DNA from 3 places in the Gottfriedia sp. NPDC057991 genome. Region 1 is predicted to be linked to each of the others. Evidence: riboswitches for the same ligand, from Rfam matches in the RefSeq annotation. Region 1 holds a riboswitch; each other region holds the start of a gene.

The links. A riboswitch is a leader RNA that binds a small molecule or an ion and turns the genes downstream of it on or off. The one in region 1 is predicted to bind lysine.
Region 2: it holds a riboswitch for lysine, as region 1 does, so the genes downstream of both, lysA (diaminopimelate decarboxylase) here and ACFVR2_RS00230 (aspartate kinase) in region 1, are expected to answer to the same signal.
Region 3: it holds a riboswitch for lysine, as region 1 does, so the genes downstream of both, ACFVR2_RS03995 (amino acid permease) here and ACFVR2_RS00230 (aspartate kinase) in region 1, are expected to answer to the same signal.

What each region holds. Positions count from the first base shown of each region.
Region 1 covers NZ_JBHVQN010000001.1:41,040-48,876, forward strand. The annotation lists gene trxA (thioredoxin) at 1-204, shown strand, start outside; gene ACFVR2_RS00210 (MarR family winged helix-turn-helix transcriptional regulator) at 483-920, shown strand; gene ACFVR2_RS00215 (MDR family MFS transporter) at 998-2,626, shown strand; gene ACFVR2_RS00220 (hypothetical protein) at 2,863-3,294, opposite strand; gene uvrC (excinuclease ABC subunit UvrC) at 3,441-5,216, shown strand; lysine riboswitch at 5,291-5,466, shown strand; gene ACFVR2_RS00230 (aspartate kinase) at 5,572-6,813, shown strand; gene ACFVR2_RS00235 (G protein-coupled receptor family protein) at 7,044-7,238, shown strand; gene ACFVR2_RS00240 (YslB family protein) at 7,436-7,837, opposite strand, start outside.
Region 2 covers NZ_JBHVQN010000012.1:21,988-29,824, reverse strand. The annotation lists gene ACFVR2_RS24475 (C40 family peptidase) at 1-734, opposite strand, end outside; gene lysA (diaminopimelate decarboxylase) at 947-2,266, opposite strand; lysine riboswitch at 2,401-2,574, opposite strand; gene ACFVR2_RS24465 (cation diffusion facilitator family transporter) at 2,882-3,820, shown strand; gene ACFVR2_RS24460 (VC0807 family protein) at 3,896-4,552, opposite strand; gene ACFVR2_RS24455 (DinB family protein) at 4,779-5,246, opposite strand; gene ACFVR2_RS24450 (DoxX family protein) at 5,423-5,809, opposite strand; gene ACFVR2_RS24445 (TVP38/TMEM64 family protein) at 5,985-6,629, shown strand; gene ACFVR2_RS24440 (magnetosome magnetite crystal formation protein family) at 6,742-7,050, shown strand; gene ACFVR2_RS24435 (TVP38/TMEM64 family protein) at 7,169-7,837, opposite strand, start outside.
Region 3 covers NZ_JBHVQN010000001.1:797,201-805,037, reverse strand. The annotation lists gene ACFVR2_RS03995 (amino acid permease) at 1-1,353, opposite strand, end outside; lysine riboswitch at 1,554-1,731, opposite strand; gene pdxK (pyridoxine/pyridoxal/pyridoxamine kinase) at 1,933-2,748, shown strand; gene ACFVR2_RS03985 (hypothetical protein) at 2,989-3,198, opposite strand; gene ACFVR2_RS03980 (hypothetical protein) at 3,563-3,721, shown strand; gene ACFVR2_RS03975 (YdeI/OmpD-associated family protein) at 3,942-4,535, opposite strand; gene ACFVR2_RS03970 (nitroreductase family protein) at 4,853-5,560, opposite strand; gene ACFVR2_RS03965 (RrF2 family transcriptional regulator) at 5,680-6,102, opposite strand; gene ACFVR2_RS03960 (class I SAM-dependent methyltransferase) at 6,258-6,884, opposite strand; gene ACFVR2_RS03955 (MDR family MFS transporter) at 6,985-7,837, opposite strand, start outside.

The DNA of each region.
Region 1 (7,837 bases):
TTAGAAGAATTAGCTTCTGAATATGGAGAAAAAGTTAAAATTGTTAAAGTTGATGTTGATGAAAACCAAGAAACAGCAGCTAAATTTGAAGTTATGAGCATTCCATCATTATTCGTTCTTAAAGATGGCGAAGTAGTTGAAAAAACTTTAGGTTTCAAACCTAAAGAAGCTTTAGAAGAATTAATTACTCCACATATTGGTTAATTATAATTTGGAAGAAATGCACTCATAATATGAGTGTATTTTTTTTTGTTTTTTTATCTATTAAAAGAGTCTTTGAAACAATATATATAAAACCAATACCTAAAGCTAATGTAAGGTTTTCATAAAAAATAGCTTTTTTCCTAATTAATGTAATGTTAAAAATTTCTAATGTAAATAAGATTGACTATTTTTCTGTCACGTTTTATATTTAATAAGCATTAATATTTAACAGGCATTAAATATTTATTAGGTTTAAATTTTAAAGGAGGTTAACTTTCTTGGGGAACAAAAATGAGTACATTGAGCGGATTCAGATTGCACTTCAAAGTACTATTCATAAAATGCAACCAAAAGTGACAGAAAGCATGAATAGTCATGGTGTAACGGCTACTCAATTTTTTGTGTTAATGTACTTACGAAAAAAAGAAAGCTGTAAAATATCTGAAATCGCAGAAATGATGGGTGTAAAACCAAGTGCGGTATCATTTATGATTGATCGACTTGAACATAATGACTTTGTTTATAGAGAACATGATAAAAAGGACCGAAGAGTTGTAAATATTATGTTAACTGAGGAAGGTAATAAGAAATTAGAATCAGTCATAAAAGATCGAAAAGAAATTTTTGAAAGTTTCTTGTTTAACCTTTCTGACGATGAGTTATTACAATTTGCAAGGATTACTGAAAAACTTGCAAATGCTGCAGCTGATTTATAGAAATTATTACAAGATACTTTTTTGTATTAGTAATTATAAAAAGAAAAAAGATAAGGAAGAGAAGGGAGAAATATATTTTGACTACAAATACAGTTGTTCAAAAAGAAGGCAATCGTAAACTATTGCTTATTGGTCTAATTATTGCAATGTTTTTCTCTGCATTAGATGGCACGATTGTAGGTACTGCAATGCCTAAAATAGTTGGGGACCTTGGCGGTTTAAGTATGATGACTTGGCTTACAACAGCATACTTATTAACTTCAACTACTGTAGTGCCGATCGCAGGTAAATTAGCTGACCTTTTAGGTCGTAGAAGTGTTTATATTGCTGGTTTAGTTATATTTATGGCTGCTTCAGCATTATGTGGTATTGCTCATAACATGACTGAATTAATTATTTACCGTGGTATTCAAGGTATCGGTGGCGGTGTAATGATGCCGATGGCGATGATTGTAATCGGGGATTTATTTACAGGTAAAGAGCGTGCGAAATTCCAAGGGGTTTTCGGTGGTATTTACGGTTTAGCTTCAGTAATCGGTCCACAAATCGGCGGTTGGATTGTTGACTCATTAAACTGGAAATGGGTATTTTACATTAACCTTCCAGTAGGTATTATCGCAACAATTTTTATTGCATTAGGTTTAAAAGGAAGAAAAAATACTGGTCCAATCAATTTCGATATCGCTGGTATGGTAACTATGATTGTTGGTGTTGTAAGTTTACTCCTTGCTTTAAGTTTAGGTGGAGTTAAATATGATTGGAATTCTTGGCAAATCATTGGTTTATTTGTATTAGCAGTAGTTGGAATCATTAGCTTCGTTATCGCAGAAAATAAAGCTAAAGAGCCCATTCTACCAATGCATTTATTCAAAAATAGAACGTTCGTAACATTAAACTTAATTGGTTTCTTTATGACAATAGCGATGTTTGGTGCAATTATGTTCGTACCATTCTTCATGCAAGGTATTGTTGGAGTAAGTGCAACACAATCGGGGACAATTATGACGCCAATGATGATCACAATGATTATTGCAAGTATAATTGGTGGGCAAGTTGTATTTAAAGTTGGTATTAAACCACAGATTATTACGGGAATGATCGTAATAGCATTAGGTTTATATTTATTAACAACTTTAGATATGGATTCAAGTAAAACAATTGCAACAATCTTTATGGGAGTTATGGGTCTAGGTATTGGTTTAGTAATGCCAACAATTACACTAGCTCTTCAAGAAGTATTTGATAAGAAGGAATTAGGGATTGTAACATCTTCTAGCCAATTCTTCCGTTCAATCGGTGGTACATTTGGGGCAACTGTTTTAGGTGCTGTAATGAATAGTAAATCAGGAACACTTCTAAGCCATGATTTAGTTCCATTTTTAAATAAATTACCAGCTCAAGCTGCACCATTAGTAGACAAATTTAAAGACATGATTAATACAACTCCTCAATCTGTATTTACAATGTTATTTAATGCCGATGCTAAGAAGCTAATTCCTAAGCCAATTTTAGAAGGAATGTTACCGATCATTAAAACATCTTTAATGGATTCATTACACCAAGTATTCTTTGTTGGTTTAGGATTCATCATAATTGGTGCAGTCGTAACATTATTCCTACCAGCAATTAAATTAACGAATAGAAAAGCCGGAGATAAAGAAGGTAAGGAGCAAGAACAAGTTGAAGTGGAAACTGCGACTTCTTAATTTCTCAAGCTATAATAATAAAAGTAAAAACCATCCAGAATTATTTGGATGGTTTTTATTTTAAATTACAAATGCCAACAAAATAAAGGGACTGCCCGATTGGTAGGCTAACTAAAATGTACATACATTTTGAGAAAGTGAACTATTAAGTGTAGTGTTTATGAGACCTATTTGCAGTGTATAAAAAAAAAAGAGAGGTCCCGTAAAAAGTTTAACTTTTAGGGACACCCCTCATTTTAAATAGCCATGGATACTTTTTCTTTTCTTTTTTTCAATTTTCTTTTATTACTCCACAAAATCCAAGATAAAGCTAATCCTGTCCCGGTAAGGATAAAAAGACCAATACCACTTATTAGTCCAATTATGCCGGTATGTAAGCTTTTCACTGAAAATGCAGATTGCTCAGGTCTTTTTCCAAAATTTTGAAATGGCGTTTGAGTATTATCTCCACCTTGTCCATTTTGTAAGGTAGTGTTTTGATCGCTATTTTGAGATTCTTGGTTTCCATTAAACTGTCCACCCGATGGGAACTGACCTTGCATTGAAAATCTTCCTTTTTCTTCGCCACTTTTATTAAAATACAGGATAATTCCTGTTGTAGATTCGATTAGTAGGAAAACCGAAACAATCACACCAATCCAAAAATGAACTACTCTTACTTTTTTCATTTTGACATTTCTCCTTTTCATCTTTTGATGAAATTAAAATTACAATAGAAAACTTAATTTTTACTTAATATCATTAAAGTATTTTCAGTTTTTAAATGTGGAGATTATAATATTAGTGTACAATTGCACGAAAGAGGTGAGAGGAAATGGACAATCACTTAAAAGAAAAATTAGCGCTTCTACCGGATCAGCCTGGTTGCTATTTAATGAAAGATATTCAAGGGACGATCATTTACGTAGGAAAAGCTAAAGTATTAAAAAATAGAGTTAGATCTTATTTCACGGGATCCCATGATGGTAAGACCTATCGATTAGTACAAGAGATAACTGATTTTGAATATATTGTTACTTCATCAAATATGGAAGCTTTAATTCTTGAGATGAATTTAATTAAGAAATATGATCCGAAATATAACATCATGTTGAAGGATGATAAATCATACCCCTTTATTAAAATAACAGCTGAAAAACATCCTCGCTTATTGATTACGCGAAATGTAAAAAAAGATAAAGGAAAATATTTTGGACCATTCCCTAATGCTACTGCCGCTAATGAAACAAAAAAATTATTAGATCGTCTATATCCATTACGAAAATGTTCATCATTACCAGATAAAGTTTGTTTATATTATCATATTGGTCAGTGTCTTGCGCCTTGTGTTAAAGAAGTAACTGATCATCAAAATCAAGAAATAGTTAATGAAATTGCCCGTTTTCTAAACGGTGGGGAAGACCAAATACGAAAAGAGTTAGAGGCAAAAATGCTTGCTGCATCTGAACAATTAGATTTCGAGCGTGCGAAAGAGTATCGAGACCAAATTGTTTCAATTGAAGCGACTATGGAAAAGCAGAAAATGATGAGTAGTGATTTAGTTGATCGTGATGTATTTGGATATGCGGTTGACAAGGGATGGATGTGTGTTCAAGTATTCTTTGTTCGAAGAGGAAAATTAATTGAGCGAGATGTATCATATTTTCCAATTTACGATGAACCAGAGGAAGAGTTCCTATCATTTATTGGACAATTTTATGAAAAACCACATAATATAAAACCAAAAGAAATTTTTGTACCAGATAAAGTTGATACTGAAATTTTAAAAGCTTTACTAAAAATCCCTGTATTCCAACCAAAAAGAGGTCAAAAAAAGGAACTTGTTGTATTAGCAAATAAAAATGCCAAAATTGGACTCGGAGAGAAATTTAAATTAATCGAGCGAGATGAAGAAAGAACAGTTAAAGCTATAGAAAAACTAGGGGATATTTTAAATATTGAAACTCCGTATCGAATTGAAGCATTTGATAATTCAAATATTCAAGGAACAAATCCTGTTTCAGCTATGGTTGTTTTGATAGACGGAAAACCTTCAAAAAAAGATTACCGCAAATATAAAATCAAAACTGTTGTAGGACCCGATGATTATGATTCAATGCGTGAGGTAGTACGTAGAAGATATTCAAGAGCATTAAAAGAGAATTTACCTTTACCAAACTTAATAATTGTGGATGGTGGGAAAGGACATCTAGCTGCAGTTGAAGATGTACTTCAAAATGAGTTAGGTTTATTCATCCCAACAGCTGGACTTGTTAAAGATGAGAAACACCGCACTTCAGAGTTATTAATAGGACAACCACCTCAAATTGTCCAACTTGGTAGACAAAGCCAAGAATTCTTTTTATTACAAAGAATTCAAGACGAGGTACACAGATTTGCAATTGAATTTTATCGTCAGCTTCATAGTAAATCAATGGTTCAATCTGCTTTAGATGGCATAGCAGGTGTTGGTGGAACAAGAAAGAAAGCCCTTCTTAAACATTTTGGATCAGTCAAAAAAATAAAAGAGGCATCAATCGATGAGTTAATAGCAGCTAAAATGCCAAAAAATATTGCAGAAGAAATTTTTCAGCATTTCCATAAAGAGTGACAAAGTTACCAAAATTTTTATCTTGACACTATTTTCAAAATAATTTATATTTTAGTTAAAATTAAATGATTTTCTCTCGTAATAGAGGTGCAAAACTTAAGAGTATGCTGTCATAGACGTGTGGCGTTGTGATGGACAGTTGAAAGGAAGTTTTGCCGAAACAAAATGAATCCACAATTCATTTTGTTGGGACTGCATTTAAGAAATGTAGTACTGTCGCATAATAATTATGCGGGGAGCTATTGAAGAGATGTTGATGATTTGTCTATTTTATTTACTTGTAAATTAGGCGCGTGAACATTGCTTCACGCGCTTTTTTGTATTCTTTTTTAAGTAAAAAGTGAGGATGAGAAAAATGGGAATTATTGTTCAGAAATTCGGTGGTACTTCAGTAGGCTCAATTGAACGAATTCAGCATGTTGCTGAAACAGTAACCAAATCATATAAAGAAGGAAACCAAGTAGTTACAGTTGTATCTGCGATGGGACATCATACAGACGAACTAGTTAGTTTAGCAGCTCAAATTAGTCCACAAAACAGTAAACGTGAATTAGATATGTTACTTACTACAGGGGAACAAGTTTCGATTTCCTTACTAGCAATGGCAATCCAAGCAAAAGGTTTTAAAGCTATTTCACTAACTGGCTGGCAAGCTGGAATTCAAACTGAATCTGTTCATGGAAATGCGCGTATAGAAACAATTCGTACGGATCGAATTCAACAATTACTTGATGAAGGATATATCGTAATTGTTGCTGGTTTCCAAGGTTTAAGTGACAACAATGAAATTACGACATTAGGTCGTGGTGGTTCAGATACAACAGCAGTAGCATTAGCTGCGAGCTTACATGCAGAACGATGTGATATTTATACGGACGTATTAGGGGTATATACTACGGATCCAAGAGTTGAACCAAGTGCATCTAAATTAAGCCATATCTCTTATGATGAAATGCTAGAGCTTGCAGCTTTAGGAGCAGCAGTTTTGCATCCAAGAGCAGTAGAATTCGCAAAAAATTATAATTTAATTATTCAAGTTCGTTCAAGTCAACATGATGAAATCGGTACATTTATTGGGGAGGAAACACAAATGGAACAACAATCAGTCGTAAGAGGAATCGCATTCGAATCTAATGTAACAAGGATGACTTTAAATGGTTTAAATAACCATGTTGATTTATTACCTAAAATCTTTACTTTACTAGCAAGTGAAGGTATTGATGTTGATATTATTATTCAAAGTGTAACATCAGATAATTTAGTAAATCTTTCATTCTCGATCAAATCTGAAAATATGATGGAAGCAATTACGGTTCTAGAATCGAAGAAAGAATTTTTAGGTTACCGCTCATTTGATTTTGAAAGTGAACTTGCTAAAGTTTCAATTGTAGGTAGTGGAATGGTTTCAAATCCAGGAGTTGCAGCAAAAATGTTTAAATTTTTAGCTGAAAGTGAAATTCCTGTAAAAATGGTAAGCACTTCTGAAATTAAAGTATCAACAGTGGTACCAAAATCAAAATTACAAGAAGCAGTTCATGCTCTTCATAAAGGATATGAATTAGATCGTATTAATGAAGAAGTAGTAGTAGAAAACTAAATAGTAAATAAACCCTTTTAGGCGTACAAATTCTTATATATATATATAGGCTTTGAAATATTGATTTTATCAATATTCATCACGTTCAGAGTTGCTGAGCCGTATAGTATAGAGATGGAGCTTAAAAGGGTTTTTTATTCGTTAAGCGAATAAATTATATAAAGATTCTGTAAATTTAAAATGAGTAAGGCGAACGGCTAAATGGTAATTCAAAGAAGGAGGTATTAATAATGAGGCATAGTTTACTTGTGTACGGATATGGAGAAATTGTGCTACAGTTCGTTCTATTAATACTCGCCATTTTGTTTTTTGTTTCTATTTGTTTATTCTTGTTAAATTCTATTATTAAAGGGGTTAAAAGAAACAAGAATTTTGATGGAATTAGAAGGCAGGATCAAAGTAAGGAAAGGAAAGAGAAGGGGTAGGAAATTAAAAATAATATAATCTCCTTTACTGATCTTTTTCTTAAATTAAAGCAAAAATCGCACTTGATGTTTTATTTGTAAATACTCAGTACAAAAACTAGTTGTATCTGTATTTGAACTTATATTTTAATATTTCAAGAAAAAATTATTCAAATGAAAACACCACAAGGGACTTAAACCTTGTGGTGTTTTTCATTTTATCTTCTTGTAATAGGATCCTTTAAATCCCATTTTACTTGGAACTTTACTTTGTCGCCTCTTTTGCTTTGCTCTTCATACGTTTCAGCTATAACATCTATTTGTTGTTGAATTTGCATCGCTAGAAATCCAGCTTCTAATTGGTAAGATACGTTCTTTTTTTGTTGATTTCTGTATGTAATTAATTCAGAAGAAAGTGTTAAATGAACTTCTTGCTTCTTTTCTTCTTCAACAGTAAGAGTACCCCAACCAGCTTGATCAAAAAATTCTATAATTTCTTCAAAGGTTGCTAAAGGATATTTTCTGGCAATCATTTTACCCGCCCAATATAAAATATCATTTTGCTCTTTTCCTAATAAATCATTCAATAGATCGTTACGTATTAGCTCATAGCCAAAACC
Region 2 (7,837 bases), on a different contig from region 1:
CTGCTAACGCTGTCATCTTCATCATCATCGCTAGATAAAGCAGCTAGTTCAAGAGATTGTTGCTCAAGACGTTGAACTCTCTCATCTTCTTTTGCATTCTCTAATTCTTTAACTGCTAACTTTAAGTTAGCTTCAGCAGTATTTAATGATTTTTGTTTTTCAGCTTGTGATTTTGAAAGTTCACTTTGTTGAGCAACTAAATCTTCTTTAGCTGTTACTAAAGATTCTTTCTTCTCATCGACAAGTAGTTTTTCTTTTACTACTTCTGCTTGTTCAGACTTTTGTTCTTTAATGATATTTTCATCAGCATCAAAAAGTGTTGAAATTGAGTTTACTCGATTAAAGAAATCTACGATTGAGTCCGAATTAAATAAAACGTCTGTTACTAGATTAACTTTTGGTTGCTTTTGCATTGCAACTAAACGATCCTCTAATAAATCGTTACGTTTTTGAATTCTGTCTTGTAAATATGTAATTCTTGCTTTTTTATCTTTAATAATTTCTTCTGTTTCAGAAATTTCTGCTTTTTTTCCTTCTATGTTTTGCTTAGTTGTTTTAATTTGTTGATCTATTTTCTCTATCTCGTTGCTTAATTCTTTAAATTGTGATTGGAACTTATCTACTTCAGCTTGCTTTTTTTCAACTTTGCTATCAGCTAATACTGAAGCATTTGGCGCTAATGATAATACTATTGTACTTGCCATCGCCAGCACTGCTAGTTTTTTTCTTAACATTTCAGCGTTTCTCCTCTCGCTAATCTACGTAAATATTTATACCATAGATTCCCGAAGAGAGTCGCAATTGTTACAATATTGTAATATAAATGATAAATATGTCTTTATATGTCGATAAATTATCATCTTTTATTAAAGGAAACGAAATAAAACACTTCTATATTATATAGAAGTGTCAGTATTGATACAAATAACACAAAAACGTTAATTATCTATCTACGAGAGTTTTCGATGTAAACTCTGTCATTTCGAACTAAATCTTCATATGTTTCGCGACGAACTACTTCTCTTGAAACACCACCTTTAACAAAGACTACTGCTGGGCGACGGATACGGTTATAATTATTAGCCATTGAATAGCCATAAGCACCAGTGCAAGATACGGCTAATAGATCATTGTTTTGTACAACAGGTAAGTTACAATCCCAAATTAGCATATCGCCACTTTCACAGCATTTACCAGCAATCGATACAACTTCTTTATTCTCATCATTTGCTCGATTTGCAAGCATCGCTTCGTATTTTGATCCGTATAATGCAGGACGAATATTATCAGTCATTCCCCCATCAACAGATACATATTTACGAATTGAAGGAAGAGTTTTTGTTGAGCCAATCGTATAAAGTGTTGTTCCAGCTTCACCTACAATACTACGTCCAGGTTCTAACCATAATTCTGGTAATTTGTAGTCTAGCTCTTCACATTGCTGTTTAATAATAGTAGTAATTTTTTCTATATGAATAGCAACAGCTAAAGGCTCATCTTCTGAAGTATAGCGAATACCGAAGCCTCCACCTACATTTAATATTTCAGCTGTAAAGCCTAAATCGTTTTTAAGTCCATTTAAAAAACTCATTAATACATTGATTGCATGAACAAATCCGTCTGGTTCGAAAATTTGAGATCCTATATGTGAATGTACTCCTAATAATTTTAGGTTATTTGAATTTAATGAAACTTCAACTGCTTCATTAGCTTGACCAGACATAATATCGAATCCGAATTTAGAGTCTTCTTGGCCCGTCATTACATATTCATGTGTATGTGCTTCAACGCCTGGCGTAACACGTAATAAGATTGATACTTCTTCATTACGTTGTTCAGCTAAGGCCTGTAAGACTTCTAGTTCAAAGAAATTATCGACTACAAAACAACCGATTTTTGCATTTAAAGCTTCTTCAATTTCTTCAATTGTTTTGTTGTTTCCGTGAAAATGAATTTTCTCAGCTGGATAACCTGCTTGCAAAGCTGTATATAACTCTCCACCAGAAACAACGTCTAGACATAGACCTTCTCTTTCGATTAAGCGGGCTTGTTCAACACATAGGAACGCTTTACTCGCGTAAGCAACCTGATATTTCATTCCCGTTTCTCTTAAAGCTTCGTGGAATTCCCTACATTTTGATTCAATTAATGCTTCGTCATAAATGTATAGAGGTGTACCGTAATTTTTTACTAAATCTACAGTATCACAACCTCCGATTTCTAAATGTCCTTCATTATTAATTCGACTATTACCATGTAAATACATTCGTATTCTCCCTTCAAATCAAATGTAAGATCATTCTAAGAAGCTTCCTTCAATGTATTAGTGTATTAAAAAAGACACATGAAGGATATGTTCATGTGCCTATCGCTTTTAAAAAAGGACTTAGCCAATCACATCTCTTCAATAGCTCTTCACAAACACATGTGACAGTACTACATTTATTAAATGTAGTCCCAGAAATAAAATGTGTGGCAATTTATTTCTTCGGCATAGGATCCTTTCTCATTTCGTCATAGAACCCACAGTTCTCTAAAATGATACTCATATACAATGCAACCTCTACGAATAGACTGTTTTTTTTTATATTAGTCTATGTATAACACAGTCTAAAAATAGATGTCAAACCATTTTTGAATAATATTGTCGATTTATATTCACTTCATACACACAGCTTTTCCTTTTCAAAATAATATCTATAATATAGAATATGTTTTATGCGAGAGAAAAGGTGATTCAAAAATGAAAAATCATTTAAATAAATATAAATTAAATCTAAAAAAAACAAACCACTAACAAACTGTTAGTGGTTTTTCTTTTTTGTTGCCTTATTACAAAACTCTTAACTTAAGTAGAAAAAATTGGACAGGGGTGAATAGATTGCGTTCAAGCAAAATAGCAGTACTTTCAATATGTAGCAACACATTCATCGTTTTATTAAAATTAATTGTCGGGATTTTTACTGGTTCCGTAGCAATTATCTCTGAAGCAATTCATTCTTTATTGGACTTAGTTGCTTCAGTCATTGCATTTTTCTCTGTAAGGATTTCAAACAGACCGCCCGATAAGGAACATCCTTATGGTCATGGTAAGTTTGAAAATATTTCAGGTACAGTCGAAACAATCTTAATATTTGTAGCTGGTATTTGGATTATCATTGAATCTGTTGAAAAGCTACTTCATCCTACCCCAATTAAAATGCCAATAATCGGTGTAGTGGTCATGTTAATTGGAGCGTTAATCAATTGGAGAGTAGGAAAAATCGTTCAAAAAGTAGGAAATGAAACTCATTCTGTTGCAATGCAATCAAACGCTTTGCATTTATTAACAGACGTTTATTCATCACTCGGAGTTGCAGTAAGTTTAATTTTAGTTAGTCTTACTGGTTGGGAATTTCTAGATGCATTGATTGGAATTGGAATCGCAATTTATATAATGAAGGAATCAATCGAACTTGGACGTAAGTCGTTTACCCCCCTACTAGACACTGGACTTTCTACAGATGAATTAAAACAAATCGAAAATGTATTAAATTCTTTTAAATCCCAATTTATCGAATACCATGACTTACGCACGAGACGTTCGGGTGCAGAGGAGCATATAGATTTTCATTTAGTATTACCATCATACTTAAGCATTGAAGAAGCCCATTTACTATGTGACAAAATAGAAGATGAAATAAAAAAGGTTTTAGTAGATCCTAAAATATTAATTCATGTCGAACCAGAAAATGAAAGAATACAAAAAATTGATTTCTTAAATGCTTCATCTAGAGAAGAGCAGGAATTACAAGGAGTAGGCAATTCATTAAAAGGATAATTTGAAACCAGAAATTAAAAAACCCCACAAGGATTTTTTATACTTTGTGGGGTTCTTTCTATTTAAGGACTTTTACTAAATAATAATTTCATCGGAAGGTTGCTCTGAGTCGTCTCCTTTTAATTTTTGAGCTCTCATCGTAACCATTGCATAGCCAATCGCCATAATTATGCCAAAAACATATCCACCAACTGTAAAGATAATTGTACGTGAGTAATATGCTTTTAATCCATACGTATCAACCATCCACCATTGTGCAATAGCAAATAGTATATCTTTAATAATCCATGCGACAAACAAGTACTGAAACACTTTAAATAGTGAAGGATGTTTATATAATTTTTTACTTTCTTCACGATCTTGCCCCTGTATTGCAGCGATATCAATCATAAAATAATATGGTAATGGCTTTCTCATAGCCATTAAAATTAAAAATACCACTACAACCCCAAAGTGATAATACACATTGTACAAAATTAAGTTTTTTGCAGAACCTAATGCCATTAAATCAACGGCAGTACTAACAGTTAATGTTGAGATAATAAAAATACCAGTAACATTAAACTGTTTAGTATACCAAAAACGAAATAAAGTATATAAGATCCCAGGAACCGTCGGTAAGAGCATCGCCCAATAGTCACTAAAATAGTGTTGTAATACTTTATATAAAACAAGCGGAAATACTAAATACAAAATTAGATCGTAAATAATTAAATTACTTTCTTTCTTCATTTATATAACCTCGTTTTTTAGGCTGTTTTCGTCATAATCGTTGCTATTTAATAGTATGATCAATGTTACTAAAAACAAAAATCAATTAGAAAAAGCCAAATTTTATTTTGAATTAACACAATTTTCAAACTTTCAAACTAACAAATTGTTAAACATGATTATAACAAAAAAATCTAAGAGCATAAACTCCTAGATTTAGTGTGTGGGCAAAAGTAAAAAAATAACTCTATTGGCCAAGTGATTTTTTTAAACCATTTATTAATCCGGCATGTAGCCCTTCATGGAAAATGTTAAAGCTAATCATGTCTCGAACAGTCTTAATTTCAAAACTACCTAGCTTAATCTCTTTTGGAATGATTTCATCTAAACGTCCTTCATATGTAGAAATAACTTGTTCAACTTGTTGTTCCAATAATGTAATAATTTCCTCATATGATGGTGGCTCCTCTTGCCAGTCACTTGGTTTAGTCCCACCCTTGAAAAAATCAATGAATTCCTTTGAAAGTTGGCCAGCATCACCAGTGTTAGCATAAAGTAATTGCTCATATGCACCTACTATATGACCGGCATTCCAAAGAATATTATTATTGAATCCTGCTGGTACTACATCTACAACTTCTTTTGAAACAGAACTAAGAACTTTCAAAGTATAAACCCTTGTAAACCTAAGTTGTTCAAAAATAGCATCTGCCATCTTGATCCCTCCAAATAATGTCATTATTAATACTATCGTATCATGAATGAGGGAGATTTTTCATAAAAAAGATGTTATCTCTCTATACACAGATAAGCTTTTTTGAGAAACAAAAAAGAAGCCCCAATAGATGAGACTCCCTCCAGTCTTATTAAATGTGAAAATCTATCAACCTCTTAAAATAAAACCATTGAACCTGGACCAGTGAGCAATAACCCTACTGCAGCCGCAATAATTAATAGATTAAACTCAAATCCGTTCGAAGTATTCCAGAATCCGTTCTTTATATGAACCTTTATTACTGCTACTGCCATCACTACTATTATCAACCATGCACCTATTTCTGTATATACACCAGCCGCTACAAAGAATCCACCTACGATTTCTGCCACTCCTGTTATAAAAGCAAAAAATGCACCAGGTTTGATTCCAATCGACTCTAACCATTGTCCAGTTCCTTTAATGCCATAACCACCAAACCACCCAAATACTTTCTGCACCCCGTGACCTAATAAAATAATACCTAAAACTAGTCTAATAACTAATAGGCCTTCATCAAGCATATCTCCACCTCAATTCTCTTTAATTTGAGATATTAAGTGCATAATTATTTTTATTCATTTTTTGACATGTTTATGACCTTTATTATTAATTTTTAAAAATGAATCAGTTTTCTTGTACTTGAGGAATAGAATACTATAACAGAAGATTTTCTAACTTAAAAGGAGAGCATAAATCATGAAAAAAGTCGTTCCACTAACTGTAATCGGCTTTTGGATTTTAATGCTACTACTCGCTATTCGATATCATTTATTTCATTTATCATTGCAAGATATAAAACATTTTATTACTAATTCTTCCATCAATCCAATGCTATTATTTGTCGCTATTTTTTGTGCAAGAATCTTTCTATTCATTCCTAGCTCTGTATTAATTGTAGTAGGAAGCTTGTTTTTTCACCCGTTTGAAACCATTCTCTTATCATTAATCGGAATGGCCATCACAGAAACAATTATTTACTTATTAAGTAAAAGTATTTTAAGTGATTCAATCCAGCAATTCATGGAGAATAAATATCCATCTCTATTTGAAGAGATTATTTTGAACCGAAAGAGATTCTTATTCTTAACAGTTGCAACTCCCCTAGCTCCGACAGATGGCGCATGCTTTATCGCAGCCTCCACTAATATGAAATACTTGTCCTATATTGCAATCGTTTTTGCTGGTAATATTCCGATTGCAGTTCTTTATACTTTATACGGAAATTTCTTGCTTGGCTCGCCATGGATTACAATCTGTATTACTGCTACAATCTTAGTTGGATTTTTTATTTACATTTCTTTAAAAAAGAGACAAAAAAAGGATACACATTACTCAGCCTAAACTATTTCAAACTAAATATTTTCAAAAATTATTAATAAATAAATCGATTTTTATATATAAATTAAACTATACTAAGATTAATTAAAATTCTTTAAGAAACCGAGGTAAAAAGATGGAAACAAATAAGATTTTGTCCTCATTATGTTATTTTAGTGTATTCTTCGCACCTTTCTTATTCCCTATAATTGTTTATTTTGTCGCAAAGGATCACCATCTAAAATCGCATTCTAAACGAGCTTTTTTTTCACATATACTCCCATTTCTAACAATTATTATTTTAGCGTTTATTTCCCTTTTCACTTTTAATACTTTTGGTGACGGTGCAGGTTTTGCTCTTATTGGTGGATTTGTATTAGCATTCATTGTTAATTTAATTGTGTTTATATGGAATATTGTTCAAGGTATTAAAGTATTGATGTAAATTCGTCATGTTTTCTACATTATTTCTCAGGAAATTTTGAATTTCGACAAAAGCAATTTAATACTTCTTAATGCGTAAAAAGGCAATGTAAGGTTTAACCATTACATTGCCTTTTTTATTATTCACTTTGTGTTACGTAAGCTTCTTTTGAATTAGTTCGTTTAATTGATTTCTTAATTATTAATGATAAAGATAAGATGCAGGCAATTATTATGGAGCTAGTTAAAGCGATTTGCGATGTTGTTAAAGAGAAAAATTTAGCCAAATATACTGAGTATGATAGGAGAGATGATGTAATTAATTTTGAAATGGAGGCAATTAATAGAAACTTTTTGAAAGATACTTTGCTAATTCCTGCTCCGACACAAATAATTTCATCTGGTAAAATCGGAATGATAAACATTAAAGTTAAAATAATTGTTTCATTTTTTTGGACATATTCCTGATATTTTTTTAACTGTCTTTCTTTTACAAACTTGGAAACTAATTTAAGTCCACCTATTCTTGCTAAGAAATACATAATGACAATTCCTAAAGTTGAACCTAAAAATCCAATTAACGCTCCTGAAAACGATCCGATTACAGCACTACCTGCAGGAATAGTAAGTGCTTCTGGTAAAGGTAAAAAAATTGGTTGAAATAAACAGATTAAGAAAAATAATAATTTTGCAGTTGTAATATGATTGGTTAATATTCTCTCAACTCCGTACTTATCTACGAATACTAGAAATTGACTGGCATAAAATAGAATTCCAACTACCGATATACAAAGTAGTAAACTAATTAG
Region 3 (7,837 bases), 760 kb from region 1:
TTGCCAATCAATTGCATTCCCGGTGAAAGCTTGCCAGTTTTGAGCTAGTACAATAAATAAACAAGCTAAAAATGCTAAGATTGGACCTAGTGGGAACCATTTTGCGCGATAAGGTAAATCTTTTAAATCCTTCCCTTGAGCAACATAAGCCTTACGGAAACGGTAGTGAGAAATCGCAATACCTAACCAAGCAAGGAAACCTGATAATCCTGATAAGTTTAATAACCAAGTATACACTTGACCTTCACCGAAGAATGAAGATAAACAAGCTAATGAACCAACTGCAAGTGTTACATATAAAGCATTTGTAGGAACACCATTTTTATTTACTTTTGTTAAGAATTTAGGAGCTTTTCCTTCTATTGCTAGAGTATATAACATACGAGTCGAAGCGTAAGTTCCACTATTACCTGCAGATAAAACTGATGTTAATATAACTGCATTCATAACAGAGGCTGCAAATGCAACACCTAATTTTTCAAATACTAGAGTAAATGGACTAACAGCCACGTCATTTTTTATTAGACCAGGATCTGTATAAGGAATTAATAAACCAATTACGATAATAGCTAAAACATAAAATAAAAGGATACGCCAGAAAATTTGACGGATAGCTTTTGGAACATTTTTTTCTGGATGTTCTGTCTCACCTGCTGCAACACCGATTAACTCTGTACCTTGGAATGAGAAACCTGCAACAATAAAGATTGATAATACACCTAAAAATCCATTATGAAACGGAGCATCTCCAACAGTAAAGTTTTTGAAACCTGCATGATGTCCACTGATAATGCCAAAAATCATTGCAATACCAACAACTAAAAAGACAATTACAGTTACAACTTTAATTAATGAAAACCAAAACTCTGATTCACCGTAACCTTTAACTGAAAGTAAATTTAAACCTAATATAATCACTAAAAAGATTCCGCTCCATAATACTGCTGGAGAATGAGGGAACCAATATTTCATCAGCATTGCTGAAGCTAATAATTCAAATGCTAAAGTGATTGCCCAGTTATACCAATAATTCCAACCCATAGCAAAACCAAATGCTGGATCAACATAGCGAGATCCATAAGTACTAAATGAACCAGAAACTGGCAAATAAGTCGCCATTTCACCTAAACTAGTCATTAAGAAATAAACCATAATACCAATTAGTCCGTAAGCTAAAACAGATCCACCAGGACCAGCTTCACTAATTGAAGTTCCACTAGCTAAAAACAAACCTGTCCCAATTGAACCACCAATTGAAATCATCGTTAAATGTCTTGCTTTAAGGCCCCTTTTTAAAGAACCATCGTGAGTATTCGATACTACTTTATCATTTTTAGGGTTTTTTTGTCCCATCTTATTGCCTCCTCTTGATTCTTGCAATCTTATCTTCACGCGAGAAAATGGGACGGTATAAAAGTGTTGTATGATGTTTATTTTACTCAGTATTTTCGTCAATATGTAAAGAATGGAAAATCTGGTAAAATACAAAAAAACACGTGAAGCAATGTTCACGTGTTTAAGACTCAATTATATGTGTCAAACAGCATCAACATCTCTTCAATAGCCCTCCACAAGAAATCTTGTGACAGTCCTATGCTTATTCAGCAATAGGCCCAATAATAAATTTAAATGGTAAATTTATTACTTCGGCAGTTTCACCTTTTATTACTTTTCACAGGTACCATAAACCTCAAAGTAACGACTAATCAAAACTGCGCCTCTATCCAGACGAGATAAAGATCATATTAAATTAATTTTTATAAACTCAATATACAATCTATTAATCTAGTTTGTCAATAGATTTTTCGACAAAAATAGACTCTACTTAAAAGATGTATTTCTTTATTTTCGCTTCAGGATACTCATGTCTTGTACGTAGCACATATGTTTTTGTATAATAATTCTATGTAATTCAAAGGAGGAATTTTTCACATGACAATTTATAAAGCATTGACACTTGCGGGATCTGACAGTAGTGGTGGAGCTGGATTACAAGCTGATATTAAAACATTTCAGGAACGTAATGTTTATGGCATGAGTGCAATTACAACTCTAGTAGCGATGGATCCACATAATCATTGGCATCATCAAGTATTTCCAATTGATATAGATACAATTGCAGCACAATTAGAAACAATCGTTGTTGGCGTTGGTATTCAAGCAATGAAAACAGGTATGCTTGGTTCAACTGAAATAATTGAGTTAGCTGCAAAAACAATAAAAAAACATAATATAGATCGAGTTGTTGTAGATCCAGTTATGATTTGTAAAGGAAATGACGAGGCTCTACATCCTGAGACGAATGATGCATTAAGAGAAGTTTTAGTGCCACTTTCAACAGTTGTAACACCAAATTTATTTGAGGCAGCTCAATTAGCTAAAATGCCGCCAATCTGCACTGTTGAACAAATGGAAGAAGCAGCACGCATAATCCATGAATTAGGGGCTAAATATGTTTTAGTTAAAGGTGGAAGCAAAATTCAGCATGAAAATGCAATAGATGTATTATTCGACGGTGAAAAAATAGAGCACCTAGAATCTGACAGAATTGAAACTACATATACACACGGTGCAGGCTGTACTTACTCTGCAGCGATTTGTGCAGAGCTTGCTAAAGGAGCAGAACCAAGAGAAGCAATCTACACTGCAAAGAAATTCATTACTGAAGCAATTCGTCATTCATTCCCACTTAATCAATACGTTGGTCCAACAAACCACATGGCTTATCGATTACATGGTGAAGGCTAATAACAAATAATGGGGCTGTCTCATAAGTCAGATTAACTGACGAATGGGGCGCCCTTTTTTTACATTGTAAAAAAGGGAATGTACTGACGCTGGTGGGGGATATCTCAACAGTGCTTTAGCTTGAAGCTGATATGATTGATCTTTTTAGATAAATAGCAGATTTTTACCAAGTTTTTATTCGATTTGGAACAGAAATATGAAAAAGGGCAATGGTTTCCCAATCCCCTATGTTCATACTTTTCACTTGGCGATTCCCTTAATTGCCTTAAATACAGTTCTTCCTTTGAAATAAATGAATCTTTCCCATTTAGCTAATAAGCCATTTCCATTTTCACCATTTTCAATCTGAAGCGCGTGCTGTTTATGAAACTCAGCAACTCGTTCATTATGTTTTGTATGCAAAGTGTTTAAACGCTTATGAAGATGTAGTGCATGTTTGTTTTGTCCCATGTGATTCCCTCCTCCTTTATAGTTAATTCCAGCTTAAATAACTCATAAATAACTAGAGCATACACGTTTAATTTTTTCTATTAATTTCTATTCTACTTCCTATATACTTTTACCTTTCGATAATTTAGAACACCAAGCTAAAATACCATGATTTAACATTTTTTTATGTATTGCATGTTATTATATATAGTAAGGGAGTGGATTTTATGAGAAAAATTTTTTTCATATTAATGATAACATTTATGCTTCTTTCTGTAATTGGTTGTGAAAAAATAATGACGAAAATATCCAAGGGATTGCATATGCTAGCCTAACAAGAACTGAACAGGCAGCGTTAAGTGATAAACATGGGGTCGTTAAAAAAGTGGAATCAATACCTAATAATGCTACAATATTTAATAAAAACTATCATAAAGATAAGCTATATTCTGTTACTTTTAATGGAGATCATCCTGAAGAGAAGATCGTTATCTATATAGATACAGAGACAAACAAAAAAGTCGGCATGATTGGTGAGAATTAATTTTTTGATCCATTCAGACTGTTGACAAACGCTCGCTTTCTTCGTTGCTTCGCCTGCTGAGCGGTGCTCATTACCGTCTAGGGTAATTCCGCTCCTCAGGCTTCGCGCCTCGAAAGACAAGCGCTTGCAATCAGTCTGAAAATCAAGTTTTTTGTACTTGTCTACACTCTGAAAGAGCCATATTAATCGCTCTTTATTTTTTTTATTGTTTTTAATAAAACTAATCATTTAATCCTTTTCCATCGAGAATTTGAACAATGTATTTTTCAACCCTAGACGTACGAGTTTTCGATTGTTTTGGTTGAGAAAAATAATAAATATAAGCTCTTTGACGTCCTGGTGTTAATGCTTCAAAAGCTGTTTTTAAGGCCGGGTTTTCATCTAATTTAAGTTGTAATTCTTCAGGAACTTCATAATCTGAAGTCTTTTTTAATTCTACTTGCAAACCTGCTTTTTCCACTTCAATTGCTTCTTTAATATAGTCCTTCAAAACGCTTTCCATTTCAATTATTTCCTGAATATTGGTGAACCGTATCTGACGTGCTGATTGTACATTTTCTGTTTGTTGAATCAGAATGCCTTTTGGATCTTTTAACAACGCACCTTTGTGAAATAGAAGTGCACAATATTCTTTAAAACCATGAATTAAAACGATATTTTTATTATCAAGTGTGTAGCAAGGATGCATCCATTTAAAATCTTCAGTCAGTTCACAGTCAATGACGATTTCTCTTAACTTATAAAATTCCTCTTGCCACTTTTTAGCTCTCAATAAAAATGCTTCAACTTTAGGATGCATATTACTATTTGTCATCGATAAACACCTCACATTAATTCTTCCAGACACTTTTTTTGCGTTTACTTAAATATAAATTAACTTAAGAATTTTCTTCTCAATACTATTATTTTAGTAAATTTTACTATACATGTTTTTATAATACCACTCGGATTGTCTCATTCACTTTATTGTTGTACAGTCATCCCACTTGTTCAACTTATTTATAGCTAGTTTGATGGAGAATTAGTTCTCTCCAAAAATTTATTCTTTAAACGGATGCAAATTTCCTTCATACAAAAAAAGAACAGGTCCAAGGTTTCCCTTATCCCTGCTCTTCATACTCTTCTAAGTAATTAGTACTGCTCCCAAGCAACAACTTCATCTAAAGTTAAACGAACTTTTTCGAAGCCTGCTTTGATTCCTTTACCAACTGAGATTAACATAACTGGTTTGAAGTTTGCTGGTACATTGAATACTTCCACGAACTTTGCTTGGTCAAATCCACCCATTGGAACTGTATCTAAACCTTTTGCTTTTGCTGCAAGCATAAATTGCATTGAAACTAATCCACCATCAACCATAGCAATTTTTGTTGCAATTTCTTCTGGTAAACCACCGTAGTTTTTCACGATTGATCCTACGTAGAAGTCTTTCACTTCCTGAGTCATCATACCTTTTTCAACTAATTCATCATAAATACGATCGGCATTTTTGTATGCTTCTGTATCACCTAAAACAGCGATTACGGCAGAAGCATCTACAACTTGTTGTTGATTATTCGCGATTGATAATAATTTTTGTTTAGTATCTTGGTCCTTAATAACAAGGAATCTCCATGGTTGTAAATTTGAAGAAGATGGAGCTTGAACTGCAATTTCTAGTAATTCCTTAATTTCATCATCAGACATTTGAAAGCTTGGATCGTAGTGACGAACTGATCTTCTTTCCTTTGCTACAGTGAAGAAATCCGTACTATCAAGTTCTTTTGGCGCTTCTTTACCAAAATCAATTTCATTTACTTTATTTAAATACTCTTCTTTTTCAGATTTAACTTTAGACATTTTAATCTCTCCTTAATTAACTGTATTCTATACAAATACAGTATATGGCTTTAACTGTATAAAAGTCAACTACAGTTTATAAAAAAATAAAATCGAAACAACTTAGTTTCGATTTTATTTTACCCATTATCCTTTGGTAATAAGTCTGAAATTGTTTTCTTTGCAAGACCTTCTACAAGCCAGCTTTCCATCTCATCTTTTAAATCATACAAAGCAGATCGTGTAGATGGTGTAAAACATTCCTTACTATTTACATCTAAGAAGCCTTTTGAATATGGATCTGATCTCATCGCATCATAAACATCTTTTAAAGTAATTTCATTAGCACCTCTGGCTAAATAATATCCACCATCTCGTCCTTCTTTAGCTGAAATAATGCCTGCCTTAACTAAATTAGCAAGAATTTTTCTTAAAAAAGTAGATTGTGCTTCAAGTTTTTGAGCTAATACTGCGCTTGGACAGATTCCGTCTTGCTCCGCTAAAACTAGTAGAGATTGCAGTGCTAGTCCAAACCATTTCGTACTAGAAACCTTATCTTTCAAGATCATTCACCTCAGTTACTAGTCTAAACTATTTTTAGAAAAAGACAACCTTATCTAAATTATTAAGAGATAATGTTATAGCGTGATGAAAAAAATAAAGCGAAAATAGAAAAGCCCTACGTCTTTCCTAAATTCACTTTTAATAAATGTAATAATCATTTCTTTTGACATTTCACCATCGTAAATTTAAACGGAGGTTTATTTTCCATATTCTTATGTGGCTCAAGAATTTCAGAAACTTCGATCAGTCCATAGCCTCCAAATTCTTGTTTGATTGAGTCAGAATCATAAAAGAACATTTTTATCCCTTCCATTATTTCGAAGTAATCTTTATCCAGCTGTTTGCCCTTTCCGAACATTGGTGCATCTTTTGAAATCGTAGTAAATACCATATAGCCATTCGGTTTTAACTGATTATAGCAATCTTTAATAAACTTATCTCTCTCATGTTTATTCAATAAGTGAATAAGTGCGTAACAAAATATACCGTCATACAGTTTTTGATCAAAAGGCATGTCGGTTACTGAACCATGAAAAATAGGAAAATTAATCCCATTTTGTCTTGCCAATTCAATCGCTGTTTTTGATATTTCAATACCTGTAACGTTTATTCCGTTGTCAGTAAAAATCTTTGCGTTTCTACCATATCCAATCCCTGGAATCAATACATCCTTAACATTCTTTTCAAGGAAATAGTCCTTTGTTAAAATTGCGGAGTCTGAAGGTTCATATCCCCACATCGCTTGATGATCTATAAAACTCGATTCCCAAAATTCTGTCATATCTAAATCCCCTTTCAAAATCTTCAATCTACTTACCACTTGAGCTATATTATTGTGTTCAAAAAAAGAAAGACCAAAGGTCTTTCTTTTTTATTTCTATTTATGACGCATTGCTCTTAGCCATTTCTTTATCTGATAAACGCTCGTTACCCATTAAGAAAATTGAAATCAATGCTAATCCTACAGGAACTAATGTCCAAAGGAATGTATGAGCAATTGATGTTGAAAACACGTCAGTAATTTTTGTCAGTATTGGTGCAGGAATCAATTTGGCAGCTTCAGGAGTAAAGGCTTGATTAATATTAGAGAAATTCTGTGGTGCGCCACTTTTCGCAAATGCATCAGCAATTTTATCTGTAAATACATTTCGTTGAATAACACCAAAAACAGTAATACCAACCGTCATTCCTAAAGCACGAAGGAATGCGTTAGTTGAACTTGCTGAACCACGATTTTCATTATCAAAATGATGCATCGCAGACATACCAAGAACTGAGAACGATGCCCCTACACCAAATCCAACAATGATCATATAAACGATCACTTGGAATTTAGACGTATCAGGTGTTAAAGTACCTAGACAAATAATACCTGCTAATAAAAGTACAACCGAACCAACCATGATATTACGATAACTAGTTTTATTTGCTAAAGCTCCACCAAATGCGGCAGAAATACTTACACTCACCATCATTGGTAATAAAACTAAACCAGAATTCGTAGCTGTTCCACCTTGAACAAACTGGATAAAGATTGGAATATAAATTGTTGCAGCGATGAATGCCGCTCCATAAAATAATCCAACAAAGTTACTTGCAGCAAAAAGACGATATTTAAACATGCTAAACGAAATAATCGGTTCAGCTGCTTTACGTTCAATAATTAAAAAGACAATAAGGAAAACAGCAAATCCAGCAAATAAACCTAAAGTTTGAACTGAATCCCAAGCATAT